Regions from separate parts of the Polycladomyces zharkentensis genome, predicted to be linked through region 1. Evidence: predicted binding sites of a transcription regulator. Region 1 holds the regulator's gene; each other region holds the start of a gene.

Region 1 (10,387 bases):
TTCCTGTTGCTGCTCATAGACTTTTTCCAACTGTGCCAACATCGCTTCTTTCTGACGGACATAAGCGGTATAATTGCCCGTATATTTCGTGGTCCGGCCTTGTTCAATCTCGTAGATGGTCTGGGCGAACCGGTCGAGAAAATACCGGTCGTGGGAAATCACCAACAAGGCTCCGGGATAACTGGACAGCGTTTGCTCCAACCAGGCCAAGGCGTTCATATCGAGATAGTTGGTCGGCTCATCCAGAATGAGTAGATCCGGCTCTTCCAAAAGCAGTTTGGCCAGTGCCAACCGAGTTTTTTGCCCGCCGCTCAAAGCGGAGCAACGCGTTTCGGTCCAGGGCAAATCCGCCAACCCCAAACCATGAAGCGCACCGCGAATCCGCGCTTCATAACCGTAACCCCCCGCTTCTTCAAAACGGGTTTGCAGGGCGGCGTATTGGTCCATGATCTGTTGGTATCGGACCGGGTTGGACAACACCTCGGCACTTCCCATCTCCTGCTCCATCCGGCGCAATTCCCGCTCCATAGCCCTTATGTGTTCAAACACGGAGAGCATCTCGTCCCACATGGTCCGGTCGCTTGCCAGTCCCGCGTCTTGAGCAAGATACCCGATCCGGGCATTTTTGGCCACATGTAACTCGCCGGAATCCGGCGGGATTTGGCCGATGAGGATCTTCACCAGCGTGGATTTGCCGGCGCCGTTGACACCGATCAGACCGATCCGTTCTTTTTCGCGAATCATCAGATCAGCCTGCCTGAGAACGGGAGTGGCGCCGAACGATTTTACGATTCCTTTGGCTTGCAATAATACCATGATTGAATCCCAACCTTTCCCACGTATCACCAGTGTAGCCGAGCGATGGCCAAAGGGCAATCCGTAGGTGCGGGATCGGATGTCCGTACGATCAGAGGAAGCCGAAGACTTTTGTCAGCATTTCATATATCAATATGTTAGTTAATCTAACATAAACAGTTGATAAAAATGACATCATGATTTATACTCTCTATTAAGAAAATATGTGACTCGGGGGAAATAAAAGTGAGTATGACAGCGGGACTGAATACGGTATGGGTGGTTATGGCGGCCGCCATGGTGATTTTCATGGAGGGCGGCTTCAGTTTGCTGGAAGCAGGGTTTGTTCGCGGTAAAAACGCAGTCAATGCCACGATGAAGATCGTTGTGGATCTGACGTTTGGTGCACTGGCTTTTTATGTGATCGGGATTCATCTGATGTTTGGAAAAGATGTTTTCGGTGTCGTCGGTTCGGGCCGTGCGGCCGGTCCCGAAGGACTGCCGATGGAAGCCTATGTGTTGTTCCAAATCGGATTCGCCATCGCCGTTGCATCCATCATTTCCGGTGCTGTGGCGGAACGGGTGAAGTTTTCCTCATATATCGTAATCGTACTTGCCGTTTGTGGTTTGATGTATCCCATTTCCGGTCACTGGATTTGGTCGGCCGACGGGTGGCTGGCCCAAATGGGGATGAAAGATTTTGCCGGATCGGCGGCCATTCATGCGATGGGAGGGTTTGCCGCCCTTGCGCTGGCCATGATCTTGGGTCCGCGGGCCAACCGTTATGACCGGGAAGGCGATTTCGCTCCAAGCAACATCCCGTTGGCGGCCGCCGGAGGGTTTATTCTGTGGTTTGGATGGTTCGGATTTAATGCGGGCAGCACTTTGAACGCGATGGATGGACGGCTGGCGGACATTGCGCTGAATACGTTCATCGCCGCGGCCGCCGGTGGAGCGTCGGCAATCCTGTTCAGTGTCATGCGCCTGAAGACGGCCGATCCAGGAATGGCCATCAACGGGTTTCTGTCCGGTTTGGTGGCGATTACGGCGGGATGCGCCTTCGTCTCCGCGACGACTGCTGTCGTGATCGGGTTGGTAGCCGGTATACTCGTGATCTTGGCCACTGAATGGGTGGATAAGCTGAAGGTGGACGATCCCGTGGGTGCCGTGGCCGTCCATGGATTTAACGGTGTGTTTGGGACCATCGCCGTCGGCTTGTTTGACCTGAAGGAAGGATTCCTGATCACCGGTCAGACCCACTTGTTGACCGTGCAATTGACAGGGGCGGCAGCGGCTTCGGTTTGGGGATTTGTATCCGCCTTTGTCGTGGGCTTGTTGGTCAACAAATTGATGGGGGTTCGGGTGTCCGCCGAGGAAGAAGAGCAAGGTCTCGATTTGGTGTATCACGGCATTGCTGCTGATGAGTCGGAGAAGGAGTCGCAACCGGCGCTGAGCGCGGTGCCTGCTCGGGCTGCGGCTTCATCAGGCGGCTTGGCATCGAGAGGCTGAATACCATAAAGATATTTTGTTACCCTCTCAGGCGGATTCAAGTCTGAACCGCCTGAGAGTTTTTTTGTGTATGGGATAAAACGGACGTCGAACGGGAAAAGGTTAATTGATGGCCGATCTTCAGGGCGTGTCTGGTTATTCTGTAAGGAAGCCGTGTTTCCGGGTGAGTAAAGCAAGGGGCCGTCTGACTGAAGACTCGGAAGTACAGAATTGAAATCGCGTATTTACCTCAAAGCAAAGCGTACGCTGTCTGCGTCCTGTCACAGGGTAGGAGCAGTCATCATCTGCTTCTCTGCAGGGCACTGGCGAAATGAGCCGGAAAACAATGTGGACTGTGGACGCTATTCACCAGACACACCCTGGTGATTTCTCGATTTCAGCAATCCTGTTTCCGCAATCAACCACACAGAGCGAAGATTGAAAGAGCCGTTCCGACCGAGAACAAGATATATTGGTTTTGAAGGCAGGATGCCTCCCTTTTCGATACAATAATGTAGAGTGAATGGAGAAATGCTGTTTGAGGACGGGAGGCGCGACGCCGTGGATCAAAAAGAAGCAAAAAAACGGCTGCGATCACGACTGCTACGGTTGCGGCAGGCGATGGACACTGAGAAAACGCAGCGGTGGTCGCGGGCCATCACGGAAACCCTGATAAACCTGGAAACGTTTCGGCGTGCTGGTACGGTCTTTTTTTACCTTCCCTTTCAGAAAGAAGTGGATACATGGGCTGCGATCCGGATTGCGTGGCAAGCGGGGAAGCGCGTGGTGGTGCCCAAGGCGGACCCAAAATCGAAAACGATGGAACTGTATGCGATCCATCCTGATACCCCGTTGACCAAGGGGGCATACGGAATCCTGGAACCGCCGGCAAAGGCCGGTCATGGCGTGATACCTGCCGCAGTGGACTTGGCTGTGGTGCCGGGGATTGGGTTTGACGAAAAGGGATACCGCCTCGGTTATGGGGGCGGTTATTATGACCGGTTTTTCTCCGGGGCGGGAGCCGACATGATCCGGATTGGTGTGGCTTATCCGTTTCAGATGGTGGCAACCGTGTTTCCTGAAGCGCACGATCAACGGATGCATGTTGTCATCACGCCGGAGCGGGTGTGGCATTTTGCCGAAGAAAGTGATCTGTGACTACCCGGGCGGATTTACCGTTAAAATAGACAGGAGGGGGAGGAAATGAAGAGCAAGCTGAAAGAAGTGCGAACCCAAGAAGCGGTCGGTTTGGTGTTGGCACATGATCTGACGGCGGTCGTTCCGGGTGAGTTCAAGGGGCCGCTGTTTCGCAAGGGTCATACCATTCGTGAAGAGGATATCGAAAAATTGCTGAACATCGGCAAAGAGCATGTATACGTTTTGGAGCTGGCCGAAGGGGAATTGCACGAAGATGATGCGGCGCATCGGATCGCCCGCGCTGCGATGCGCTCGGACGAGGTGTTGGAGCTGACCCCTCCGAAAGAGGGGAAAGTGGACATCGTGTCGCGGATTGACGGTTTGCTCCGGGTGGATGTCCCGACGTTGACGGCGATCAACCGTGTGGAACACGTGGTTCTGTCCACGTTGAAAACGCACACGCCGGTCCGGGCGGGTCAACGGGTGGCAGCCGCCCGCGTGATCCCGTTGGTGGTACCGGAAAGCCGCATCAAGCAAGTGGAGACGATTGCCGGTCGGCAGGAACATCCCGTGCTGGAGGTGTTGCCCTTCCGTCCGCACCGGGTCGGTGTTGTGACGACCGGAAGCGAGGTGTACCACGGTCGGATTCAGGATCGCTTCGGTCCGGTCGTACGGGACAAAGTGGAACGGTACGGTTCCAAAGTGATCGGGCAAACGTTTGCCGATGACGACAAGGAGATGATCGCCCAACAAATCCGGGCGTTTGCCGATCAGGGCGCAGACTTGATTCTCGTCACCGGCGGTATGTCGGTCGACCCGGATGATCGCACACCGGGTGCCATCGCCGAACTGGGAGCCGACATTGTCAGTTACGGCAGCCCGATGTTGCCCGGCTCGATGTTGTTGATCGCCTACTATCGTGGGATTCCGTTGATGGGGCTTCCCGGATGTGTGTTGCACGATCCGTTTACTTCGTTTGACGTCTTTTTGCCTCGTATCCTGGCAGGTGAGAAAATCACGCGGGAGGATATTATCACATTGGGGCACGGTGGCCTGCATGCGTGTTGATCTTGCAGGCGGAATGGCTCCGTTGTATGATGTTGATAGCAACACTTTGTGAAAATTGCACGATCCGGTTAATGGAGAATACACGGTCTCAACGGACCGTTCGGGTATGGAGGCGAAAATGGCTGATCAGAAGATTCCCCAAGTAACCGCGAAACGGTTACCCCTGTATTACCGATATTTGGAGAAGTTGCATGCCATCGGGAAGCAACGTGTGTCTTCTGCCCAGCTGAGCGAAGCCTTGCAGATCGACCCGGCAACCATTCGACGTGATTTTTCTTATTTGGGAGAGTTGGGAAAGAAGGGATACGGGTACAACGTCAATTATCTGCTTCAGTTTTTGCGGGATTTCCTCAAGCAGGACGAAGTGACCAACGTGGTCTTGGTCGGTGTCGGTCATCTGGGCACGGCGTTGTTGCGGTACAATTTCTACCGCAGTCACAATACCAAGATCGTGGCGGGATTCGATATCGATTCCAACAAAGTGGGTAAGGAGATTGACGGCATCCCGATTTTTTCGATCAATCGTTTTTCGGAAGTGAAGGAACTGCACAACGTCGAGGTGGCGATCCTGACGGTACCGGCCAATGCCGCCCAGCAAGTCACGGACCGCATCGTGGCCGCGGGCATTCGGGGGATCTTGAACTTTACGCCTGCCCGGCTGACGGCACCACCCAATGTACGGATCCACCACATCGATTTGACGACGGAATTGCAGACGCTGATCTATTTCCTGAAAAAGTTTCCGCCCGAAGAAGATCGCGAACCCTCATCCGCAGACCACCTGTGATGGGGGATCACATCGTGGACAAACGGTTGAATACGACAAGGGAAGGTTTGACCAACGATGGATGATCAGACTCAGCCGTTGACGGAGCACCTGGCCGAATTGCGCAAACGGATCATATGGGTGTTGGTGTTCTTTTTTATCTTTTTGGTTGTGGGGTTTCTATACGCGGGGCCGATTATCGATTGGGTGAAAAAGGACGTTCCGGCCAACATTTCGTTTCATATCTTTTCACCTGGTGAGGCGTTTCGCATCTACATGGGATCGGCGTTTCTCATCGCGGTGATCTTTACGTTGCCCGTTGCACTATATCACATTTGGAGATTTGTCGAACCCGGTTTGCGTCCGCGCGAACGCCAAGTGACGCTCAGCTACATTCCACTCGCGATCCTTTTGTTTTTTGGCGGTTTGCTTTTCGCCTACAAGGTGATTTTTCCTTATGTGATCGGGTTCTCGGCCAATTTGACGCAGGAGTTGGGGGCCCAGGAGACATACGGGTTGTATGATTATTTCCGATTTATGTTCAACATCGTCTTCCCGATCGCGTTTTTGTTTGAGCTGCCGATTTTGGTCATGTTTTTGACGCGGCTCTCTGTCATCACACCGGCATTATTGAAGAAATTCCGCCGGTTTGCCTATTTGGCGCTGGTGGTGTTCTCAACTTTGATTTCGCCGCCCGATATCGTCACCAACATTTTGATCGCCTTACCGATGATTGTGCTGTATGAGATCAGCGTGATCATCTGTATGTGGGTGTACCGGCGGATGCAGCGGGAGGCAGAAGTGGAAAAGGAAAAGAACGGTGACGGTGAGCCGTCGGCATAACCATCTCTTTGGAAATGATTTCTCCGACCACACTGTTGAGCACGTCGGACAACGCGAGAATGGTGGGAGGCGGTTTACAGAAATGGCTGTCAGAAAGCCCGCGGCGACCAGAGGAAGTACCCTTGAGGTATTTGAATGGCGGGATGTGCTTTGCCCGTTATCCCCTTCACGGGGATAGTCAGGCATGGTGTATTCATCAAGTGTGCTCATCCTGCTGGCAGTCGGATTTTGTACGTCATGGCAGGAGGTTCCGATGGCGAAGACTCCCACTGGGTAAAACCATGATCGTGAGTCAAGCGGAACCAGCGTACCGGTAATACCACGGGCACTTCCGTTGGTCGCAGGTACGCCGACCATGCGGTACATGCACCGTTGCTGCAGAACGGCATGGGACGGGGTGATGACCTCCCCTGAACCCGGGTGTTGTCCCAAGCGGAAACGGACTGCGGATGCCAACAACCCGGGAATCCTACGTCTTCAGACGTGTGGAGTGTCAAACACGTTTCATGTCTGAAAAACCGGAGATCAGATCTGCCCTCAGCGGGTGCGTGGCGGAAATACACGCCGGCGACCCGCTTTTTTGTGCCCGGATTCGGGATGTTTACAACGGCTCCGCTTCCGTTTCAAAATCAATTTTTTTACAATTGAGGTCTTGCAAAATGAGGATCATATGCATATCATTATAATTGGTGTTAGCACTCAGATTGGATGAGTGCTAACAAACCCCGACAAAATGCGCTCGTGAAGGAGGGTGTTTCCCATGATCAAACCCTTGGGCGATCGCGTGGTGATCGAAGCGATCGAAAAAGAAGAAAAAACGGCCAGCGGCATCGTGTTGCCGGAAACGGCGAAAGAGAAGCCGCAAGAAGGTAAGGTTATCGCTGTGGGTACCGGTCGTTATGAAAACGGCGAAAAAATCGCGCTGGAAGTAAAAGTAGGCGACCGCGTCATTTTCTCCAAATACGCGGGTACCGAAGTGAAAGTGGGAGATAAAGAATATCTCATCCTGCGCGAAAACGATATCTTGGCGATTGTGGAAGAGTAAACCGGCTTGACAACATCCTTCTGAAAATAAAACCACCCTACATACAGGAGGGGGAAGCGAATCATGGCGAAAGAAATCAAGTTCAGTGAAGATGCGCGTCGTGCGATGTTGCGCGGTGTGGACGCGCTGGCGAACGCTGTGAAAGTGACCTTGGGTCCGAAAGGACGTAACGTGGTACTGGAGAAAAAATTCGGTTCTCCGCTCATCACCAACGATGGTGTGACCATCGCGAAAGAAATCGAGCTGGAAGATCCGTTTGAAAACATGGGCGCCCAACTGGTGAAAGAAGTGGCGACCAAAACCAACGATGTGGCCGGTGATGGTACGACCACCGCTACTGTGTTGGCCCAGGCCATCATCCGTGAAGGTTTGAAAAACGTGGCGGCCGGCGCCAACCCGATGATCCTGCGCAAAGGGATCGAAAAAGCCGTGGCCGCTGCCGTGGATGAAATCAAAAAGATCGCGAAACCGATCGAAGGCAGAGACTCCATCGCGCAAGTGGCTGCAATCTCCGCGAACGATGAAGAAGTGGGCCAACTGATCGCGGAAGCGATGGAAAAAGTGGGCAAAGACGGCGTGATCACGGTCGAAGAATCCAAAGGTTTCACCACCGAACTGGAAGTGGTGGAAGGGATGCAATTCGACCGCGGCTACATCTCTCCGTACATGATTACGGATACGGACAAGATGGAAGCCGTGCTGGAAGAACCGTACATTCTGATCACCGACAAGAAAATCTCCAACATCCAAGACATTCTGCCGCTGCTTGAAAAAGTGGTGCAACAAGGTAAGCAGCTCCTCATCATCGCCGAAGATGTGGAAGGTGAAGCCTTGGCGACCTTGGTGGTCAACAAACTGCGCGGAACCTTCACCGCTGTGGCTGTGAAAGCACCTGGCTTCGGCGATCGCCGCAAAGCGATGTTGGGAGACATCGCCACGCTCACCGGTGGTCAAGTCATCACCGAAGAGCTGGGTCTGGATCTCAAAACCGCCAACATCAGCTATCTGGGTCGCGCGCGTCAAGTCCGCGTCTCCAAAGAAGAAACCATCATCGTGGACGGTTATGGCGACAAAGCGGAAATCGAATCCCGCATCAAACAAATCCGTCAACAAATCGAAGAAACCACGTCTGAATTTGACAAAGAAAAACTGCAAGAGCGTCTGGCCAAACTGGCTGGCGGCGTAGCGGTCATCAAAGTGGGTGCCGCAACCGAAACCGAAATGAAAGAGAAAAAACTGCGCATCGAAGACGCGCTCAACGCTACTCGTGCCGCGGTGGAAGAAGGGATCGTGGCTGGCGGCGGTACCGCGTTGGTCAACGCCATCCGCGCGGTGGAAGCGGTGGAAGCGTCCGGCGACGAAAAAACCGGTGTCAACATCATCAAACGTGCGCTGGAAGAGCCGGTACGTCAAATCGCTTTCAACGCCGGTCTGGAAGGTTCCATCATCGTGGAACGCCTGAAAAAAGAAGATGTGGGTATCGGATTCAACGCCCTGACCGGCGAGTGGGTCGACATGATCAAAGCCGGTGTTGTGGACCCGGCCAAAGTGACCCGTTCCGCGCTGCAAAATGCCGCTTCCGTGGCCATGATGGTGCTTACCACCGAAGCCGTTGTGGCCGACAAACCGGAAGAGGAAAAAGGCAACAACAACAACTCGGGCATGGGCGGCATGGACGGGATGATGTAATCGTCTCCCGCAGATCAAAAGCCGTCGACCGTTTGAGGTCGGCGGCTTTTGTTTTGTCTTGAGCATCGGTCGGACTCCCGGGAAAGTGTGTGTCGCCTTATGTTTACCCGACACCCCCTGTTCGCAGGGGGGTGACAATGTCCGCAGGCTTCGATTTCCCGTCTCCGCTCCATTGTAACCGCTATAACCGCTAGAGTCGCCAGACGGGAACTTCGGACCCACTACCCTAAAATAGGGTGGCCGTTTTCCAATGAGCCACCTTTGAGCGCAGCAAAACAGAAGCGAGAAGGAAAACGGTTCACCCGGAAGCGCGAGTGATTTTACCGCTTTGTCAGCAGTCTCATGTTCAGTTGAAGTTTTCCGAAGAGTTATAACCATTGTCCGAGGGAAATAGGGATTCCGCCGGATGGGCGGTCGTCGACACCGGAGATATAATGGGAACAAACTCCCAATCAATACAAAATCTTCGAAGGTGGTGGGGCGATGCGACGCCGGATGGTGGTTGTGACATTGGTTTGGCTGCTGTTGACGACTTGGATGATACCGGCCGGAGGGACTCAGGCGGCTTCTTTACCAAAAGTGGACCCAATATTGCAAAACGTGGATCAATTGGGCAAGTTGACGGACTTGTCCCGAGTTCGTGCTGTCGTCACATATTATGATCAACCAACGGCTGCCGATGTGTCGCTGCTTCAGGCGCTGGGGCTGAAAACGCGGACATTCCGGCATTTGCCGATGGTGGCGGTGGAAGGCCCTTACGTACAACTGCAACAGTTGTTCCAACGTGGGGAGATTCGTTCCATCTACTACGACAAACCCCTGCGGTACCTGTTGAAGGACAGCGTTCCGTACATCGGGGCGGATCGTGTATGGAACAAGCTGGGCTACACCGGGAAAGGTGTTGGTGTGGCGGTAATCGACTCGGGTATTGATGCGACACATCCCGATCTGAAATTTGGAGAGACAACCGTTCAAAATGTAAAGATATTGTTGGGGAATTCGCTGTTCGGCGGGGAGACGGTTTATCTCGAAAATGTGGAAAACACAGATACCACCAGCGGTCACGGGACGCATGTTTCCGGGATTATCGCGGGTAACGGTACAGCCGGTGACGGTACGTACAAAGGGGTGGCACCCGGAGCCAAACTGGTCGGGATCGGAACGGGAGAAGCCATCACCGTCATATGGGCTCTGGAAGCGTTTGACTACGTATTGGAGAAAAGGAATGCATACCACATCCGGGTGATCAGCAACAGTTGGGGAACGACCGGGGACTACGACCCGAACGACCCCATCAACGTGGCCAGCAAAAAAGCGCACGATGCCGGTATGGTGGTCGTATTTGCGGCGGGGAACGAGGGGCCGGACAATCACACGCTGAACCCCTATTCGGTGGCACCATGGGTGATCGGGGTGGCAGCGGGGACAAAAGACGGCAAGCTGGCCGATTTCTCCTCACGCGGCGTGCCGGGAGATCCGTTGCTCCATCCGACCATCACTGCTCCGGGTGTGGACATTGTATCCACCAAATCCACCACCGGATTGGTGTTGAATCT
Region 2 (10,387 bases), on a different contig from region 1:
AGCAAACTTACCAAACAAAACTACATCCGCTACTGAATTTCCTCCCAAACGGTTTGCGCCATGGATGGAAATACATGAACATTCTCCCGCAGCATGGATTCCTTCAATCGGTGTGCGACATGTCTTATAATCCGTTACGTGGATCCCGCCCATCATATAATGACAGCTCGGACGAATGGGCACAGGTTCTTTGATCAGATCCACACCTTCGAAATCCAAAGCCAATTCTCTCACTTGAGGAAGGCGTTTTAAGATTTTTTTCTCTCCAAGGTGTCTTAAGTCCATAAGAACATATGCCCCAATTCCTTCACCAAAACCTCGGCCTTCTTTAATTTCCGTTTCAATGGCTCTTGAGACCAAATCGCGCGGTGCAAGTTCCATTTTCTCCGGGGCGTAGCGTGCCATAAATCTCTCCCCGTCTTTATTCAACAAATAACCGCCTTCCCCCCGGCATGCTTCTGACAAGAGGATGCCAGTCGAGGCCAATCCGGTCGGATGAAATTGCACAAACTCAGGATCCTTCAATGGAATTCCCACATCAAAACAAGCGGCTGTACCGTCACCTGTCATATTGATGGCATTTGTCGTTCGATTCCAGTAAATTCTCCCGAATCCTCCTGTGGCTATAACCACCGATTTGGCCTGAATAGGATAAATTTCACCACTTCGAATATCCATGGCTACCAGGCCATCTAACTTTCCATCTTCTACCGCCAGGGATAAAAGGAACCACTCATCAAAAAATTTCACGTTATTTTTCAAGCATTGTTCATAAAGTGTATGGAGAATAACATGTCCCGTTTTATCCGCGGAATAACAAGTTCTTGGACTGGATGCTCCACCAAATGGACGTTGAGCCACGCGCCCGTTCTCGTCCCGGGAAAAAGGAACGCCGTAGTAATCAAGTTCATTGATAATATTGGGCATGTTTGAAGTGAAAAATTCGACCGCATCTTGATCGGCCAGAAAGTCACTGCCTTTCACCGTATCTCTAAAATGCTTTTCCACGGTGTCTGACGAGTCCCGATTCCCCAGAGCAGCATTAATGCCTCCTTGAGCCGCTCCTGTATGAGAACGGGTAGGGTAAATTTTGCTGAGCACCGCTACTTTCAAATCGTTACCTTCACTGGCTGCGAGCGCTGCCATCATCCCTGCGCCTCCGGCGCCAACAATCACTATATCGAAACTAAGCATTCGGATCGCCTCCCAGAATTGAATGGACTTAATCGGCCGCTCGGTGTTGTTTCACGCCCAACTCGTAAAGGTTGTTCCCTTCAGCGTCGATGGCGACAATGCAAGGATAGTCCACTACCTCCATCCGGCGGATGGCTTCTGGTCCCAATTCAGGATAGGCGACGATCTCGACTTTTTTAATTGAATTGGCAATGAGGGCTGCTGCACCTCCAATAGCCGCGAAATAAACCGCACCATTATTTTTCATGGATTCGATGACTTCTTTGCTACGCGGGCCTTTGCCAATCATGCCTCGAAGCCCTTGTCCAAGCAAGGTTGGTGTATAGGCATCCATGCGACTGCTGGTGGTAGGTCCACAGGATCCGATTACTTTTCCTGGTTTGGCGGGCGTCGGTCCAGCGTAATAAATGATTTGATCCTTGAAATCGACCGGCAGCGAATTGCCGGCTTTCAGATTTTCCACCAAAATTTTGTGAGCCGCATCCCGTGCTGTAAAAATTACACCTGTAATCGTGACCTGATCGCCCGCCTTCAATCCCTTTACTTGGTCATATGTTAGGGGAGTCGTAATTTTTTTGATAGCAGCCATTTTGTACACCTCTTTAGAGAATAGCTTCTTTATGTCGTGCCGCATGGCAATTGAGTGTCACGCAAACTGGCATCATCGCGATATGGGTGGGATAGGTTTCTATATGAACCGCTAACGCAGTCACTTGTCCCCCGAATCCTTGAGGACCAATTCCCAGTTTATTGATTTCTTCAAGAAGCTCTTGTTCCAATTTGGCGTATTCTGGATTCGGATGGGGCTCTCCAGCTTTTCGAGTCAGTGCCTTTTTGGCAAGTAACGTACATTTGTCTATCGTACCGCCGATCCCAATACCGACAATCACCGGCGGGCAGGGATTTCCTCCTGCTTCGGTTATGGTCTTGATGACAAATTCCTTAATCCCTTCCAATCCTTCGGCAGGTTTGCACATTTTGAGTGCCCCCATATTTTCACTGCCCGCCCCTTTTGGCAACACTTGAATCCGAATTTGATCACCAGGAACGATTTCGGTATGAATGACAGCCGGTGTATTGTCACCGGTATTGTTTCGATGAAATACAGGATCTTCCACAACGGATTTACGCAAATATCCCTCTGTATACCCTTGCCGAACGCCTTCGTTGATCGCCTCTGTCAGATTTTCACCTACAATATGCACCTCTTGCCCCACTTCAACGAAAATGACAGTCATGCCGGTATCTTGACACATTGGCGCCTGTTCTTCTCGAGATAAGGTTACGTTTTTCAGAATCTTGTCCAAGCTATATTTTCCAAATTGTGATGTTTCTTTCTCCAACGCTTTCTGAAGAAGTTCTTCTACATCCTTTGGTAGGTCACAAGCGGCCTGAATACATAAATCACGAACGGTGCGGGTGATCAATTCCGTTGATATCTCTCTCATTGAAAGCCCTCCTGACAAATCAGAGTGCACATTGATTCGGGTAATTCTCTTCGAGTAATTCTTTCTGCTCCTCCGCTGTATACTGGGGAACGTATCGCTTTCCGCATTTCGTACAAACCAAATATGGTACTTTTAACGGATAATCATCATCGCTGCAATAATCATACTCCTCATGGAACTCCACTTTGATTTTTGCGTTGCAGCACCGCGAAAGCATCTGGCTTCATCTCCTTTTCACCAAAGACCGAGTACTTTCCACCATAAGCCGCCGATCACAAACCAAACCACGATGTGCATGACAGAGAGGATTAACCCAAGGGACCACCATTTGCCTTGCGTAATGTAACCTGAGCCGAAAAAGACGGGTGCCGGACCACTTCCATAGTGCGTGATACAACCATACAAATTGCTAAAATATGCAAGAATCAAAGCCGCGAGCATTCCCGGAGCCCCCGCAGCCGTGATGACGGCCAAGAACGAGGAATACATGGCACTGACGTGGGCCGTGGCGCTGGCGAAGAAATAGTGACTGTAGAAGTAGACGACTGCCAGGATGACGAGTCCCCATACCCAAGCCATATCGCTTACGGAATCTTTCATGCGATTGCTAAACCAAGAAATCAAGCCGAGTTTATCCAAGTGGGTCGCCATCATGACCAGTGCAGAAAACCATGTTAACGTGTCCCAGGCATTCTCTTCTTTTTTAATGTCTGACCATGTGAGAACTTGGGTAAGCAGTAGGGCTGAAAGACCAATAAAGGCAGTGGTTGTTGCGCCAATTTCCCCCAAGATCGGCAAACCCTTTTCGCCGAAAATCCAGAGAAACAAGATCAATAGAAAGACAGCGATCATACTCTTTTCAGACCGTTTCAGCGGACCCAATTCTTTCAATTTTTGTGTCGCCAATTCCGTTGCACCTTTGGTTTCTTTAATTTCTGGTGGATACAGTTTGTAAAGAACCAATGGAATCAATATCAGACTCACCAGCCCCGGTACAAGAGCAGCCGCTGCCCAACTCGTCCAAGAAATATCGGTTTTTAATATATCTTTGGCAAGATTTGCTGCCAGGGGGTTTGCTGCCATTGCAGTCATAAACATGGCGCTTGTAACCATATCACCTTGAAAGGCGACTTTTGTTAAGAAAGCGCCAATTTTCCTTTCTGTCCCATCCCCGGGGCGGGAGCCAAATGTTTCAGAAAGAGAACGGATAATCGGGAAGATAATGCCGCCGGCTCGTGCTGTATTGCTCGGCATTGCCGGGGCCAATATGAGGTCGCTTGCCAACAGCGAATAGGAAAGGCCCAACGTTTTTTTGCCGAACTTTTTTACAAACAGATAGGCAATCCTTGTGCCAAGGCCGGTTTTAATAAAGCCTCGGGAAATAAAGAAAGCGATGACTATGAGCCAAATCGTGGAGTTTTGGAAACCGCTCAGTGCATCATCGATGCTCAATGTTTTCGTGAGACCTGTCGCCATAATGGCGAGAATTGCCACGGATCCCATGGGAAGGGGTTTGATAATCAGACCGACAATGGTCGCAATAAAGATGGCAAGCAGATGCCAAGCTTGTTCCGTTACTCCTGAAGGAGTCGGCAAAAACCAGATGACAACACCGATGCTCAGCGTGATCAATAATGGTATGACCTTGACTTCCTTGTCATGCTTTTTGGTTACATCCTGAATTGCGTATGCCAATTTGCTTCCCCCTTTTTCAGCAATCGAGACCTCTTTTTTGTGAACATATTCACATAACAACCTCTCTTAGCCCAATTTTTTACACCTAATTTTACTCCTGAAACACCGATATCTACAGCATCTTGCTATCTAAATTATATATTGTATTAGATGAGGCGAATGTGATTAATTTCACAAAAAGGTGTTCGAAAAATTTCATCATGGTTGTTGCCGTTGCACATAGGTCATCTTCCCATTGGCGACGGTCTTGGATTTCCTCCGAAATGACAAATAAATAAACAGGAATTGTCCACAAGTACTCTTCAAATGATTTTAAAGAGGGAGCAGGGAGGTTTGAATATGCCGCCTTGGATAATTCGAGCACAAGAAAAAAGAATTCAATTGGGGAATGGTTATGGTTACTTGAGGATATGTTTTCACTTATTTCACTAAATCCCCTTTGTTCAAGACTTTGGTTAAAAAATCCTTCACTTTTGAAAAAATCTGTCATTCAACCATCCCATTGACGCGGTGTTGGTTTTTCAATAAAATCGAAACTGATAATCACTTTCATTCCTGTTGTTGGGGAAGTTGAGGGATTGATGGATAAGGAAAATATTGGTGATCGTTTTGGAACATATACATACGTTGTCCCTTTTTAATTTGTGAGCAAAGGGAAACAGGGGGAAAAATCATGTCCAGGCTTTTTACCGAGAATTTAAGAATAGCCTATGGAGACCATGATATCGTAAAAAATTTAAACTTAAACATCCCTGATAATAAAATCACGGCGATTATTGGACCGAATGGTTGCGGTAAATCGACTGTTTTGAAAGCAATGGCTCGAATACTTGCTGCAAAATCTGGTGCTGTATTTCTGGATGGAAAAGAAATTATTAAGGAATCTACAAAAAAGATTGCTCAAAAAATGGCGATATTGCCCCAGTCACTGGGTGCTCCGGAGGGGCTGACGGTTGCAGAATTGGTTTCATATGGAAGGTTTCCTTATCAAAAAGGGATGGGGAGGCTGAAGGATCAAGACCGGGAGGTAATCAATTGGGCACTTCAGGTAACCGGTATTGCCTCCTTCAGGGACAGGGAAGTGGATACCCTTTCAGGAGGACAGAGGCAGAGAGTTTGGATTGCCATGGCGTTAGCCCAGGAAACGGATATCATTCTTCTTGATGAGCCGACAACATATCTTGATTTGGCACACCAGCTGGAGGTCTTGGAGCTGCTGAAATACTTAAACGAAAAAGAAAAACGTACCATTGTGATGGTGATTCATGATTTAAATCATGCAGCCCGTTTCGCTGATCATATTGTAGCCATGAAGGATGGTGACATCATAAAGGAAGGGACCGCAGAAGAGGTAATGACTTCTCAGGTTCTAAGGCGTGTCTTTCACATTGATGTTGAGATTGGCATAGACCCGAGAACAAAAAAACCGATTTGCCTCACATACGATTTAATCAACAGGTTTCATGCAATGGAAGAAATGGCGATATAACGATTTTCTGACGAAGATATATTTATTTTTTTCAACATTAAATTGAGAATGATTTTCATTACATTGAATGGAGGATGAGCGTAATGAGGATACTCAAAAAATGTTTGTTTCTAAGCTTAATTGCAGTTCTTGTTGGTTTGTTGGCAGCTTGTGGAACGAATCAGAATCATTTCGGCCTGGAAGCTGATTCTTCACAAAAAATGAGGGTTTATCATTCTGAACATGGTGATATCAAAGTGCCTGCCCGCCCGAAAAGAGTTGCTGTGCTGGCAGCGTCTTATGTAGGAAATCTGCTGAAACTGGGGATTAAACCGATCGCTGTCAACGAATGGCCCAAGGAGAGTCAATTCTTTAAAGGCAAATTGGATGATGTAGAAGTGGTAACCACTGATTCTTTGGAGAAGCTCGTGGCATTAAATCCTGATTTGATCATTACTTATTCAAACGACAAAAATATCAAGAAATATTCCGAGATTGCTCCGACGGTTGCTTTTACCTACGATAAATACAATTATCTGCAACAACATATTGAAATAGGGAAATTGGTTGGCAAAGAAAAGGAAGCAAGAGCGTGGGTGAAAGAGTGGCAAGAGAAAGCGAAAGCGGCGAGGAAAAAGGTCCGCGAAGCCATCGGTGACAACGTTACCGTTACCGTTTTAGAAAAATATGGAAAAGATATTTACGTATATGGGAACAATTGGGGTCGTGGAACGGAAGTAATCTATCAGGCTCTTGGTCTGAAAGCTCCCAAAAAAGTGGAACAAGACGTGTTTGGTCCTGGGTATAAGGCAATTTCAGCCGAAGTGATTCCCCAATACGCAGGTGATTACATTTTTGTGGGTAAAGGAGCTGAAGCTGCGGATAACTCATTTATGGAGACGGATGTTTGGAAAAGGATACCGGCAGTACAAAAAAATCATGTCATTCCATTCGATTCAAAGTCCTTCTATTTCAATGACCCGATCTCCCTTGAAAAAGAAATGGAATTCATCGTCAAAGCACTGACCAAAGGGAAATCATAAGTTTATTAAAGGGACTGGATCTTATGGTTGAAAAAGAAAATAAAGTTTATTCCCGACCGGCAATCGGTACTTCCCTATTGGCTTTCGGTTTCATACTCCTGATAGGGAGTATTGTGTTGGGGATTTCAGTAGGGGCTGCCCATATTGATTTTCAAACTGTGTGGAGATCGATTTTTCACTATGATTCCACCAGGGAAGCGGATCAAATTATTGTCGGCATCAGGTTGCCGAGGGAGCTGGGAGCAGCAATCGTTGGGGCAGCCTTTGCGGTCAGCGGAGCCATTATGCAGGGAATGACAAGAAATCCCCTCGCAGATCCCGGTCTGCTTGGTCTCAACGCCGGTGCAAGTCTGGCTCTTGCGTGTGTATTTGCTTTCCACCCGAGTGCCACCTATTTATCAGTCATGTTCGTTTCCTTTATTGGTGCCGGAATAGGAGCCGGACTGGTGTTTGGTCTGGGATCGTTAAGGCCGGGAGGAATGTCTCCCGTCCGCATCACTCTGGCGGGTGCAGCTGTGTCGGCATTATTGTCGGCTTTAGGGGAAGGGATGGCCCTGTATTATAAACTGTCTCAGGATCTTGCTTTTTGGACGGCTGGGGGTGTTTCCGGAACAAACTGGCTCCAATTGAAACTGATTTTCCCGGTGGTTGTTGTGGGAATGATGATGGCAATCGTGCTTTCCAAACACTTAACCATCCTCAGCTTTGGTGAAGAAATGGCAAAAGGGTTGGGACAGCGGACTCTGTTAACAAAAGCCGTCCTGATGACTGTTGTGCTGATCCTGGCGGGAGCTGCCGTTTCACTGGTTGGGCCTGTTGCTTTTGTTGGATTAATGGTGCCTAACATAGTCCGTTATCTGGTTGGGACGGATTATCGTTGGATCATCCCATGTTCAGCCGTATTTGGAGGCATACTGATGGTGCTTGCCGACACGGCTGCGAGAATGGTAAACGCTCCATATGAGACCCCAATTGGTGCAATCGTATCCATTGCCGGCGTTCCTTTCTTCCTTTATCTTGCACGAAAGGGGGGAAGAAAGTGAACATGATCAATTCAGATCGGCTCAAGAGAGTGCGATTCACCATGATATCAGCACTCTTTTTGCTTCTGGCACTTTTCGTGATCAGTGTGGCAACCGGATATATATCTTTATCCCCTGCTCAATTGGCACGTACCATTTTAGGACAGGGCACCAGCAAGGAAAATTTGATTTTATTTGATTTCCGGCTTCCGAGAATCATCATCACGATACTGGCCGGTATGGGACTGGCCGTTTCCGGTTCGATTCTGCAAAGTATTACCAGAAACCCGCTTTCGGATCCGGGTGTTTTGGGAATTCATGCAGGCGCCGGGCTGATGGTGGTTTTTTATGTTATGTTTTTTACCGCAGAATCGACAAATTTTTTATACGTACTCCCCCTTTTTGCGTTATTGGGAGGAATATTCGCTGCAGCTATCATTTACATCCTGTCCTATCTAAAAGGGGAGGGGGTTGATCCGAATCGGCTCGTTTTAATTGGTGTTGGGATAGCAGCTGCCATGAATGGCGCGATTTTAACCCTGAGCACCCGTTTGGAACGTGAGGAATATGATTTTTTTGCCAATTGGATGGCGGGGAGAATTTGGGGAGATGATTGGACATTTGTTCTGGCCTTACTTCCTTGGATTCTTTTGTTGCTCCCTGTTGTCTTGGCAAAATCGAATGTACTCAACATATTGAACTTGCATGAACATGTATCTGTGGGTTTGGGGGTCCATGTGGAAAGGGAAAGGCTCATCCTGATTTTTATCGCGGTGGCTCTTTCCTCAGCTTCTGTATCAGTCAGCGGAAGTATCCCGTTTATTGGGCTCATGGCTCCGCATATCGCAAGGGCATTGGTAGGACCGCGTCATCAATGGTTCCTTCCGATAGCGGCTGTGCTCGGAGCCATTTTGCTCCTTGCTGCGGATACCATCGGAAGGGTCATATTGGACCCAAGCGGTATTCCTGCCGGAATTGTCGTTTCAATCATTGGGGCACCCTATTTTATGTACTTAATGGCAAAAAAATAGTCAAAAGGGAGACTCGGGCGGAAAACAAAGACCTGTCCCGTCCCGGTTGAATGACCGCTAATGTATGTTAGCGGTCATCCCCCGTCACAACAGTTCAACGTATCCTTCTGTTCCGTTCACACGGATCCGCTGTCCGTCTTTGATCCGTTTCGTAGCGTTTTCCACCCCTACGACTGCCGGAAGACCGTATTCGCGCGCAATGACGGAACCATGGGTCATCAGCCCGCCTACTTCGGTCACCAAGCCCTTGACGGATACAAACAACGGCGTCCAGCTGGGATCAGTAAATGTCGTGACCAAGATATCGCCATCCTCTATGTTGTCGGCGTCCTCCATTTTTAAATTGACACGTGCGCGTTCCTCGACAATGCCGGACGAGACGGGGATGCCCGACAAAGCCCCTTGGGGGATATTGTCGGCGTTGTACTCGCCAACGATACACTCGCCCTCGGATGTTAAGATCCGCGGCGGCGTCAACTTCTCATAGACCTCGTACTCCTCTTTTCTCTTGGTTATGATGCTGTAATCCAGCCGGTTTGTACGGACGACCTCCCGAAGTTCTTCAAACGACAGATAGTAGATATCCTCCTTCTCCTTGATGACGCCCTTTTCCACGAGCCGTTCGGCTTCCTTCTGCAACGCCTGTTTATAAAGGTAGTACCGTTTGACCAAGACTTGGGATATTCCCGATAGCCGATACGGCGGTGTTGGTGGTGTTGGATAAGACAAAGTGGAGGCTGCCAAGGGGGAATAAAAGGATTGGTGGAAGAGATTCGATGATTTAGAATAGGATGTAACCAAGATCAGACCATCAAATAAAGAAGACCGGGCGGATTGTCCCGCCCGGTTGTTATTTGGTACGAAAGAAAAAACCAAGCCACTATTGGATTGGTCACAAAATTTTTTTCCCAAAATATTTTTCATGCCTTTCCGCCACTTTCCGCCTTTTTTCCCTAAAGAGACCTTCTGTTGCACGGTCCAAAAATTCACGACGGGACATTTTCCCCTGCTCAAACTGTTCATAAATGATCTGTTCTTTTGGACCCAACTGTTTCACGGTGTTCACCACAGACACCCTTTCTACCTAATAAATGGTGAGTAACCAAAGGGGAAAGTGCGTTGGCAAAAGCCCTTAAATAAGGAATGTCTTCAGATTCATTGTACGAATTTTTTTCTTGACCTGTCACACTTAGAACGCCAATTACTTCATTTCCGCATTTTACGGGAACTGTAACCAATGAACAGAACGAATTGTTAGAATAACTGTTGCGTTCAAAACGAACACCAGGGGCGTTTACGTCAGGTAAATAATAAGGTTCACCCGTCATATATGTAAATCCTGCTGCATTTTCTTGACTAATTTTTAGAGTGAATTTTTGGATGCGAGTAGAGTGATTTGCCCAACCACATGGTTCCAGGTGGCTTTCTTCCTCATTCGGAATAAAAAGTACCACTTTTGGGTCCTTCGATCTTTCATTGATCATAA
Region 3 (10,387 bases), on a different contig from region 1:
TTTCCGACCGGACAAGCGCAATCCCTCAAACGCCTGTGGTGACGTGACCTCGTGGATCAGATGAAGATCGATGTACAACAGCGCGGGTTTGCCCGGTTCCTGGTGAATCACATGTCGATCCCATACTTTTTCGAACAGTGTTCGTGGCTTCATAACCTGACACCTCATTTCGTGAAAAGTGTGGATAAAGTCAGCGGGACACGTTCTTCCCCTGCCCGTTGTCGTGACGGGACAATCAATCCGCGGGAAAACGGTCCCTGTCGATCGAATGTTTGACTGCTGATATTGTTCCTATTTTAACAAAGTTTCTCACAATGGCAAGCGCTGATATGGGTTGTTCACGATTTGTTGAAAAAAACGCTTTTCATAGGCAAAAAAAGGAAAACGCCTCCCGACCAGACGTTTGTGTGAAGGCGGGAAGCGGTTTTTCCTTGGTGAAACTTTCTGACTCATGAATGATCCGGACACATGAAAAAGGCTTGTCTTCCTCAAGGTCACGATATATTGGAACCGTTGTTGACAGTCGGTGGATGATGACGCTTTTTGCGAACACGCCACACGATCAACAAAATCACGGCGATGAGGATGATGGCGCCCCAGCCCAACGGATTGGGAAACTCCGCTTCCATAAAGATGGGGTTGTCTTGTCCCGGCTTCAGGTTCCACGTCAAGGTTTTTCCGCCGTCGGTGACATTGTCCGCATTGTGGTTGTCCGGTGCGATGGGCAACGTCAGCATCAATTTCAAATGCAGGAGTTCACCCAGCGATTCACCCAGAAACGAGCCACCCAGATCTTTCATCGAGCGCAGATCGACATGGGTGTCGACACGGAATTTCAGTGTGAAAAACCCCGGATCAAAGTCAAAAACGGGTTGGCCGGAACGGCCGTTCTGCGGTGCGGCATCGGTGGAAACGGCCGCCAAACTGGCGGACGGTTGATTGGGCAACAAGTCTTTGAACATATTTTGATCCGGCGGTTCTTTCAATACGTTGTCCACGCGCTTTTCGGCCACCCAGCCTGTTTGGTCCCCTTCATTCACCGTTTTGACCTGGTATCCTTTTTGTTGGAGACGGTCTTTGATCGGGGCCATCTGTTCGGCCAACAACGGGTTGGACAGCAGTTTCAGCTGATAAACACCGGAACCGTCGGAATTAACAGTGATGTGCATGGTGGCGTTCACACAACCGGTCAACAGCATGATGCACACAATCGTCACCATCATCCATACGTAGCGCGAGCGTTTTGGTTTCATCGCTTCCTCCCTTTCTCGCTGATTCCGAAGTCTGTACAATAGAAAAAGACCGTGAACATGAACATCTTAACATAAAAACGGACCAACCAAAGGGTAACCGTGTCAGGATTCGCAAAAATCTCAGAAAAGGAGCAAAAAGAAAATGCAACAGCTGAATCGATCCGATCGCCGGCAATTGGAGTCGCTGACGAAACTGATACCGGTTCCGGACGGGACATTGGAGCAACAAGCGAGAAACCATATCGACCAATTGACCAAACCGCCGGGTAGTTTGGGCTTGTTGGAGGAGATGGCGATCCGCTTGGCGGGCATCACGGGTGAACAGATTCCCGACATGAACAAAAAAGCGATCGTCGTCTGTTGTGGAGACCACGGTGTGGTGGAAGAGGGGGTAACGGCCTATCCCTCCGAAGTGACGGAGAAAATGATGGCCAACTTCGCGGCGGGAGGAGCGGCGATCAATGTGATCGCCCGGCAGACCGGGGCAGATGTCTATGTGGTGGACGTGGGCAGTCGGGCGAGGTCGGTTCCCGACGGCGTCATCGACTGCAAGATACGTCCGGGTACGGACAATATGGCATCCGGCCCCGCCATGTCACGCGATGAAGCGGTTCGGGCGATGATGGCGGGTGTGGATGTGGCCAGACGATTGAAACAGGAAGGCGTCCGCGTCATTGGTGTGGGGGAAATGGGTATTGGTAATACAACACCGGCCACAGCCATTGCTGCGGTAATGACTGGCAGTCCGGTCAACCGGTTGACGGGACGCGGCGCCGGAGTGGACGACGCGGGAATGCAACGAAAGATCTGTGTCATCGAGCAGGCGATTCGCGTCAACCGGCCGGATGCGCAAGACCCCGTGGATGTGTTGGCCAAAGTGGGCGGGTTGGAGATTGCCGCGATGGCGGGGGTGATGTTGGGAGGAGCGCTGGAGCGCATGCCGGTCGTGATCGACGGGCTCATTTCCACCTCTGCCGCGATGATCGCCGCCGGTTTGACCGAACGGGTGAAGCCGTATTTGTTTGCCTCCCATTTGTCTGAGGAGCCGGCACATCGCATCCTGTTGGAGAAGTTGGGATTAACGCCGCTGGTTCACGCCCGGATGCGACTGGGAGAGGGAACCGGTGCGGCGCTGTTGTTTCCGTTGATGGAGACAGCCGTGGCATTGATGCGGGAGATGGCCACCTTTGCCGATTTGGGTTTGGAGGGACCTTAATCCGCTTATGCGGTGACCTTTGTCGATAAAGCGAGCGTTTGGAAAATAGCGAATCGAGGACAACCCTTTCCCGGGAGTGACTTCAACAGTGGGAAACGATCGGACAAAGGGTTCTCAAATATGAGGGGATGTTGGAAGGATTCACGCGGCCGAAGCACCGGAAGCACTCCATTGGTCGCCGTGGGCTTTTCGCTTCATCCAGGTGGCAGCCCACATCCATCCACGATGGCTTTGCCCAGGCCCGGGTGATTTTCGTTTCACGAGATTTTGCCGGCACAGCAGTTTGAAGTGTTTTCGCACTTCTCGACTCCATTGCATCCAAATGCTGTCGGACGCCAGAGGGACAAAGCCCACCAGCGTCCGACATTCGCTCTCATCCCAACCCTGAAGAGCTTGGTTTCGCTTTTTTGCTATTTGGAAGCGGTGCTTAGAATACTTTTTTCAATACTTGTCCTAACACTTCTGCCGAATGATGCAGTTTTTCCAGTTCTTGCTCTTGCAAATTCAACTCGATCACTTCGCGTATGCCGGAACGATTCACAACGGCGGGTACACCGATATAAATATCCTTTAGCCCATATTCGCCACGGAGCAGGGTGGAAACAGTGAGCACTGAATTTTCATCGTTTAAGATGGCGCGAGTTAAACGGGCCAGTCCCATCGCAATTCCATAGTAGGTGGCTCCTTTGCGTTCAATGATATGGTAGGCTGCATCACGTACATTGACAAATATTTGATCCAACTCTTCCTGGTTCGGACCATTTCCTTCCCTTAAATAGTCCGAAATCGGACGGGTTCCAATATGGGCATGACTCCACACGGGCAATTCCGTATCCCCATGTTCCCCGATGATATAGGCATGTACATTCTGTGGATTCACTTGATACGCTTCACCGAGCAGATAGCGCAAGCGAGCCGTATCAAGGATGGTACCTGATCCAATCACACGATGAGCGGGCATCCCGGAATATTTCCATGTCGCATAAGAGAGGATATCAACCGGGTTTGTCGCAACCAAGAACAATCCATCAAAACCGCTTTTCATCACTTCGCTGATAATGGATTGAAAGATTTTCGCGTTTTTATCCACCAGATCGAGACGGGTTTCTCCGGGCTGCTGGTTGGCACCGGCAGTGATCACCACAAGATCCGCATCTTGACAATCGTGATAATCCCCGGCCCAGATGCGCATCGGCGAACCAAATGGCAAGGCGTGATTCAGATCCATCGCGTCCCCTTCCGCTTTTTTCTTGTTAATGTCAATCAACACCAATTCGTTGGCCAAACCTTGGTTCAGTACCGCATATGCGTAGCTCGATCCAACAAAACCGGTTCCGATTAAGGCGATTTTGGTCCCTTTCGACACTTTCATCAGGGGACAACTCCTTTCGTTCTTCATATGATTGGGCTGACTTTGACTTTCCACCATACCTCACAGGAGAAAGCGGAAAACATAGGCCAATAGATAGGTAAAGCTACAGGTGATGAACAGGAAAGCCAAACTGTATTTCAAAGTGAAGCGGAACAGACTGGATTCATTACCGGATTGACCAACTGCTGCCGTAGCGATCGCCACCGATTGCGGACTGAGTAATTTCCCCATCACCCCCCCACTGGTATTGGCGGCGACGAGCAAGGCCGGCGATGTCCCAATCTGTTGCGCCGTCACCAGTTGCAGGTGAGCAAACAGAGCGTTGTTGGCGACAACCGAACCGGTCAGAAATACCCCGATCCAACCCAGAACAGGTGAGAAGAATGGGAATAACTTGCCGGTTTTCGACAAAGCCAAGCCCAAGGTAGACGAAATGCCCGAGTAGTTGGCAAGATAAGCAAAAGCGAGTACGAATCCGATGGTGACAATGGGTTTCCACAGTTCAAGCAATGTTTCTTTGATCAATTGCCATGTTGTTCTCATGTCAACGCGGAACAAGAGAAGTGTCAGGATGACGGAGATCAGGATCGCTGTGCCTGTCGAAGACAGCCAGTCCAGTTTGAATACCGCATCATATGGTGTCAGCTCCTTGGCAATCGGTGGAGCAATCAACACATGTTGATGAAGTCCGGGAATTTTCACCTTGGTTACAAGAAATTCCAAAGGACCTCCTGGTTCGAATAAATGTTTAAAAGCTTTGCTGCTCCAAATGCTGACTATGATCGTCAAGATGTAAAACGGAGACCATGCTTTGATGACCTGTCCCATTGTCAGACGCTTGGAGCGGACAGGTTGTACACCATTGTCAAGATGGAAGATGTTTTTCGGTTTCCAGAACTTCGAAAACAGCGTCAGAGCACCCATGCTGATGAGAGAGGAAGTAATGTTGGCCAACTCGGGTCCGATCAAAGTGACGGTCAGGTATTGTGTCACTGCATACGATCCACCGACAACGAGCAGAGCGGGAAATACTTCTCTGACCCCGCGAAATCCATCCAAAATCCAAATCATCAAAAACGGCACGAGAAAGGAAATAATAGGTAATTGAATCCCCAGAATGTTAGACAACACGATTTTATCGATACCGGAGACTTGACCGGCCACAATGACCGGAATCCCCATTGCCCCAAAAGCTCCGGATGCGGCGTTGGCAATCAGGCAAAGCGAAGCTGCTTGCAATGGTTGAAAGCCCAGTTCGACGAGCAATGCGGCAGAGATGGCAATCGGAACCCCAAATCCCGCCGCGCCTTCGAGAAATGCGTTAAACGAAAATCCAATCAGCAAAAGTTGCAACCGTTGATCGTCGGTGATTGAGATGATGCTGGATCGAATCACATCGAAATTCCCCGTTTTTACCGTGATTTTATACAGTAAGACAGCTGTAACGACGATCCAGGCGATTGGCCACAAACTGTAGGCAAAACCAAAACCGACAGCTCCCAGCGTCATGGAAAACGGCATGCGGTAAACGAAGACAGCAATCACAAAGGCGATGAGCATTGTATAGAAAGCGGCGATATATCCTTTTAGACGCAAGATTGTTAAAGATATCACAAAGAAGACGATCGGAATGGCAGATACGAATGCTGACAGCCATAACTGGCGAAGAGGATCATAGGTTTGTGTCCACATGTCCATAGGGAACACCCCTTAGAGTAGAGCGAAGAATGAGCTCATCCATTCACTGCGATGTTGTATTGGTCGGTTTCATTATACTCCCCGTCGTAAATAAATGGAATGAACAATTTGTGAATGATTTCACTTAAAGTCATGATAGATAATACGGAAAATTCAATTAACAGCATTGATTCCTCATAAATAAAGGGGTTGTGCGAGGTTGGATGAAAAGGACGGGACGGATATTTTGTGATTAAATGAACAAATTGGTTCGTGTGCATGAAGCGCTGGCACATTCAAAATGACATCGGTACCTTTCCCACAAGAGTTTGGCTTGATCCGGTGTGCCCCGGTTTGCACAAGAATAAGGACCCTTTCAGGGTCCGCTTGTCGGGATGATGGTGGGATTACAGATATTCGATTCATCCTAATAATCCAGGTGACCACCTGGACACAGACGGTGTCGAAACACCCAATACGTCCAAGCTTGGTACGCCAAGACAAACGGTAACACAAAAACAGTGATGATCGTCATCACGCGCAACGAATAGGGTCCCGATGCAGCATTGTAGATCGTGAGACTCCAGTGGGGGTTGAGCGAGCTGATCATGACGCGCGGAAACAGATGGAGAAAAACCGTGACCGATGAGAAAACGATTGTCAGGCTGGTCATTAAAAACGCCCATCCGTCGCGTTTGGCGTAAATGAAAAAGGGCACCGACAATAAGGTCATGGCAGCCAGCACAGGCACTCCACCGGGGTCGATGCCGGTTTTGCTGAACAGGTCAGTATTGTAGAAACTTAAGATGGCAAACAGGAACATTACCAGACTGGTGAGCGCCCCGATTCTCCTGGCGGTTTCCCGTGCCCTTTCCTGCATCTCGCCTGATGTGCGAAGGGAGATGTACAGCGCCCCGCTTAACGTTGAAAGCAGCAGCAAACTGAACCCGCCCATGATGGTGAATGGCGTAATCAGGCTCCAGAAAGTACCGACATAGTTCATGTTGGCGTCGATGGGCACACCACGTATAAAGTTGGCGATCGCTACACCCCACAAAAAAGGCGGCAGCACACTTCCCGTAAACAGAAGCCAGTCCCAGGTGGTACGCCAACGCGGGTTACTGATTTTACTGCGAAACTCAAAAGCCACTGCACGCACAATCAGCGCCACCAATAGCAGGAAAACATCATCGGTACCAACGGCTCAATGCGCCGGTACAGCCACACACGGATCTGCCGGAGGATACGAAAGGTCAAGTCGTGTGAGAAATATCGTTCAGCGTAACGGAACACGGCACGGGACAACCCAAAAAATCGAACCCCTACAATGGGCATCCACAGCAACAAAATGGTGGCAGGGTGAAGAGCAGCTTTGGCAATCAGGTAACCGGAGGTTGCCATCAGCCCAATGTTTGTTCCTACAGTACAAAAGCGAAGCAGGATTGACAGGGTAAAGCGCCAGGGAAATGGCCGTTGGAATTGAAACAAACGGACGATCACCCTCCAGAGCGACAACTGTATTTGTCTATTTTTCGGTGTTATCCCCTGTATCACCGGTCTGCTCACGCTTCTTCACCTCCTGCATATGCGGTGCGTAATCGCCGATACATTCCCTGAACAGCCATCAGTTCCGTGTGGCTCCCTTGTTCAACAATCTTTCCGCCTTCCATTACAACGATCCCGATCCGCCCTCTTCACCGTGCTCAAACGATGAGCAACCACAATCACCGTACGCCCCGCAAGAAGCCGCGCGATCCCTTCCTGCATCGTACATTCGGTTTGCGGGTCAAGGTGGGCGGTAGGTTCATCGAGCAGCACCAGCGGAGCGTCCTTGAGCAAAGCCCGTGCCACCGCCAATCTTTGGATCTGCCCCCCGCTTAAACCGTATCCGCCTTCGCCCAAGGGAGTGTTGTACCCTTGGGGTAAAGAGACAATCCAATCATGTGCCCTTGCCGTACGCGCAGCCGAAATAATCTCCTCCGTGGAAGCGTTGGGACGAGCCAGCAAATTATCCATAACGGTGCCGGCAAAGAGATGCGTGTGTTGACGTAAAACCGCCATTCGTCTTCGCCATTCCTTGATCGGCCAGTCGCTTAACGCTTGACCATTGATACGGATCTCCCCAGCCGTTGGGCGCAAAAAACCCTGCAATAGGGTCGAGGAGGGTGCTTTTGCCCGCTCCACTGGGCCCGACCAGCGCCAGTGTTTCACCAGGGTGAACAGTTAGATTGATATCATGTAATATTGGCGGTAATCCGGGATCATATGAAAAAGTGACATTGACGAATTCAATTGTGAACGGATCATTCCGCGATCTAGGATGGTTTGGTATCCGTGGTGCCTTCTTTGGCCCGTGTTCGGGTTGCAAATCCCTGTGGAGATCTTCATCAGCAGATACACGACTTACACGCACATCCTTTTGGAGCTTCCAACCATCCTGTACCAGGCCGGGCGGGTTGGCTTCGAGAATCTCGAATATTCTTCCGGCGGCCGTCACTCCGTTGAGACCTGCGTGAAACTCACTGCCCCCAGTGCCCGGAGGGGCTGAAAAAATTCAGGTGTCAACAACAGGATCAAAAAAGCGGTGAAAAAGGGCATACGATCAGAAACCAAGCGTAAGCCGAGGGTAACGGCGACAACCGCCGTGCTCAGTGTGGCGAATAATTCCAGTAAAAACGAAGACAAAAAAGCAATTCGAAGGGTACGCATCGTCGCCAGTCGATAGGCTTCACTGGCTCTGCCCATCCACTCTGCCCGAGCTCGACTGCGTCCGAAAATCTTCAGCGTGGTCAAGCCCTCCAGGACATCAAGAAACCGTGCAGCAAGCAAGCTCAATTGTTGCCATTGACGTGCGCTGGCCGATTCCGCCGCTTTGCCGATCAAAATCATAAAGAATACGATCAATGGTGCTGCCACCGCAAGAATGAACGCCGTTAAACTGTCGCGTGTCAGCAAGAAACCGAAAATGGCCAACGGCATCAATGCCGACAGTGCCATTTGCGGAAGATATCGGGATAAAAAGCTTTCCAACTGTTCAATCCCGGTCATCGCCGTGTTGACCAACTCGCCCCGTTGCTCTTGGGCTGCCCAAATTGGCCCAAGACGCAACAGATGTGCGATCAGCCGGCGACGCAAATCCGTTTTCACGCGCACGGCCAGATGCGCGGCGACCGCCTGATCCAGCCAAGTGAGAACGCCGCGGGTGGTGATGAGCCCGAATAAGATCCAAAGCCAGGGACTGACCTGATGCAATGGAGTGTGCTCCAAGAACACAGCGTTGACAACGTGGGCCAGATAATAGGCCTGAAGGATCAACAGCATTCCGTTTGTCAACCCCACTCCCACGGTGACGGCCAGAAGCACGCGAACCACCCGCATCTGTTGTACAAGTCGTTTGATATGTATACGAATTTCCTTCAATTGTCGAAGCCCCTCCACCCGCCGAATCAACGGCGGCAGAATCATCATTGGCCCTACTGATCATTTTGCCGTTCAAACAGTGGTCATATACCATGAGGATTTTCCATTGGGACTTCAAGTAATTTGTTGTGTCTTTTGTGCCATCGGAGTTGTGATACCAATTTGTCATGATACGAGTCAAGTGATAAAACGTTTACCGTAATGCTGACTTTCTGTGAACACTCCTTTTTTGTGAAATTTATCACAATCACTTCGATCCATATGGCTTATGCTAATTGAGACAGACAACATTCCATTTCGCGTTGGGAGTGTGAAACCTTCATAGAAATCGGACCGGCATCATGACATCGGGTTTGCAGGGGTGTCATCTGGACATCGAGATTCATGGCAACACGTTTAGTAATGAAAGTATCAAGCGAAAAGGGGGATTCGCTTCGTGAATTATGTCATTCGCGGCAACAACCTTGAAGTGACGGAAGCTTTGCGGAATTTTATCGAAAAAAAGATCAGCCGTCTGGAAAAGTATTTTGACACCCCGCCTTCCGCCGATGCGCACATCGCCCTCAGCGTGATCCACGATGATCACAAGGTGGAAGTGACGATTCCCCTTCAAGGCGTGCTGGTTCGCGCCGAGGAAAAAAGCGCCGACATGTATACTTCGATCGATCTGGTCGTGGAAAAATTGGAGCGCCAGATCCGGAAGTACAAAACCAGGATCAACCGCAAACCCCGTCAGGAGGGAAGCCTCCGTTCGCAGCTTGTTGAAAACGGAAACACCTCCACCGCTTTGGTGGATGATGAAGAAGAACCCGTTGTGGTTCGCACAAAGCGTTTTCACCTGAAACCGATGGATGTGGAAGAAGCCATCATGCAAATGGAACTGCTCGGACACCACTTCTTTGTGTTCTCCAATGCAGAGACGGATGAAGTGAACGTGGTATATCGCAGAAAAGACGGGCGTTACGGTTTAATCGAACCCGAGTGAGGTGCAAATAGAGGGTAATTTGGTTTCAGAATTTATGTGGCTGACACAGCGTTACTGCTCTAGCTAGGATGAATTCACGCGAGAATGTGAGAAGGAGGAAGGAAAGTATGTTTTGTCATCAATGCGAGCAGACACCAATGGGTGGATGTAAAATCATCGGAGTTTGTGGAAAAAACGAAGTGATCGCCAGTTTGCAAGATATTTTGGTTTTTGGGTTAAAAGGAATCGCTGCATATCGTACACATGCTTATCAGCTTGGATATACGGACCCGTTTGTAGATGCTACCACACATGAAGCACTTTATATGACACTGACCAATTCCAACTTTAATGAGCAAGAGCATTTTGAGATGGCGATGAAAGTTGGGCAAGCAGCGATCCGGGTTATGGAATTGCTGGATCGAGCTCATACAGAACGCTTTGGGATTCCACAGCCCGTTCGTGTTAGTCAAAATAAGATAGAA

What was found. Region 1 encodes Rex, which represses fermentation and respiration genes when NADH is low (regulators of the CRP and FNR family bind a similar motif). Its sites were predicted from a motif close to TTGTGAAATATTTCACAA; they were not measured.
Region 2: JQC72_RS12105 (anion permease) is a predicted target of Rex. The motif match lies at 4,375-4,392, and genes of this name have one in related genera.
Region 3: JQC72_RS05000 (lactate permease LctP family transporter) is a predicted target of Rex. The motif match lies at 5,648-5,665, and genes of this name have one in related genera.

What each region holds. Positions count from the first base shown of each region.
Region 1 covers NZ_JAFHAP010000009.1:160,649-171,035, forward strand. The annotation lists gene JQC72_RS11170 (ABC-F family ATP-binding cassette domain-containing protein) at 1-816, opposite strand, end outside; gene JQC72_RS11175 (ammonium transporter) at 1,048-2,304, shown strand; gene JQC72_RS11180 (5-formyltetrahydrofolate cyclo-ligase) at 2,845-3,441, shown strand; gene JQC72_RS11185 (molybdopterin-binding protein) at 3,487-4,488, shown strand; gene JQC72_RS11190 (redox-sensing transcriptional repressor Rex) at 4,607-5,275, shown strand; gene tatC (twin-arginine translocase subunit TatC) at 5,333-6,097, shown strand; gene groES (co-chaperone GroES) at 6,858-7,142, shown strand; gene groL (chaperonin GroEL) at 7,206-8,831, shown strand; gene JQC72_RS11210 (S8 family serine peptidase) at 9,315-10,387, shown strand, end outside.
Region 2 covers NZ_JAFHAP010000010.1:152,616-163,002, reverse strand. The annotation lists gene JQC72_RS12120 (FAD-binding protein) at 1-1,194, opposite strand, end outside; gene JQC72_RS12115 (Fe-S-containing hydro-lyase) at 1,223-1,783, opposite strand; gene JQC72_RS12110 (fumarate hydratase) at 1,797-2,642, opposite strand; gene JQC72_RS12105 (anion permease) at 2,877-4,325, opposite strand; gene JQC72_RS12100 (hypothetical protein) at 4,450-4,827, opposite strand; gene JQC72_RS12095 (ABC transporter ATP-binding protein) at 5,011-5,826, shown strand; gene JQC72_RS12090 (iron-hydroxamate ABC transporter substrate-binding protein) at 5,910-6,848, shown strand; gene JQC72_RS12085 (FecCD family ABC transporter permease) at 6,872-7,891, shown strand; gene JQC72_RS12080 (FecCD family ABC transporter permease) at 7,894-8,901, shown strand; partial or broken gene JQC72_RS12075 (PEP-utilizing enzyme) at 8,986-9,596, opposite strand; gene JQC72_RS16750 (GAF domain-containing protein) at 9,921-10,387, opposite strand, start outside.
Region 3 covers NZ_JAFHAP010000005.1:99,006-109,392, forward strand. The annotation lists gene leuC (3-isopropylmalate dehydratase large subunit) at 1-153, opposite strand, end outside; gene JQC72_RS04985 (DUF3153 domain-containing protein) at 495-1,253, opposite strand; gene cobT (nicotinate-nucleotide--dimethylbenzimidazole phosphoribosyltransferase) at 1,396-2,469, shown strand; gene JQC72_RS04995 (L-lactate dehydrogenase) at 2,897-3,841, opposite strand; gene JQC72_RS05000 (lactate permease LctP family transporter) at 3,902-5,539, opposite strand; gene cydB (cytochrome d ubiquinol oxidase subunit II) at 5,946-6,677, opposite strand; gene JQC72_RS05010 (hypothetical protein) at 6,680-7,084, opposite strand; gene JQC72_RS05015 (ATP-binding cassette domain-containing protein) at 7,166-7,657, opposite strand; partial or broken gene JQC72_RS16795 (hypothetical protein) at 7,692-8,015, opposite strand; gene JQC72_RS05020 (ABC transporter ATP-binding protein/permease) at 8,012-8,983, opposite strand; gene hpf (ribosome hibernation-promoting factor, HPF/YfiA family) at 9,375-9,923, shown strand; gene hcp (hydroxylamine reductase) at 10,031-10,387, shown strand, end outside.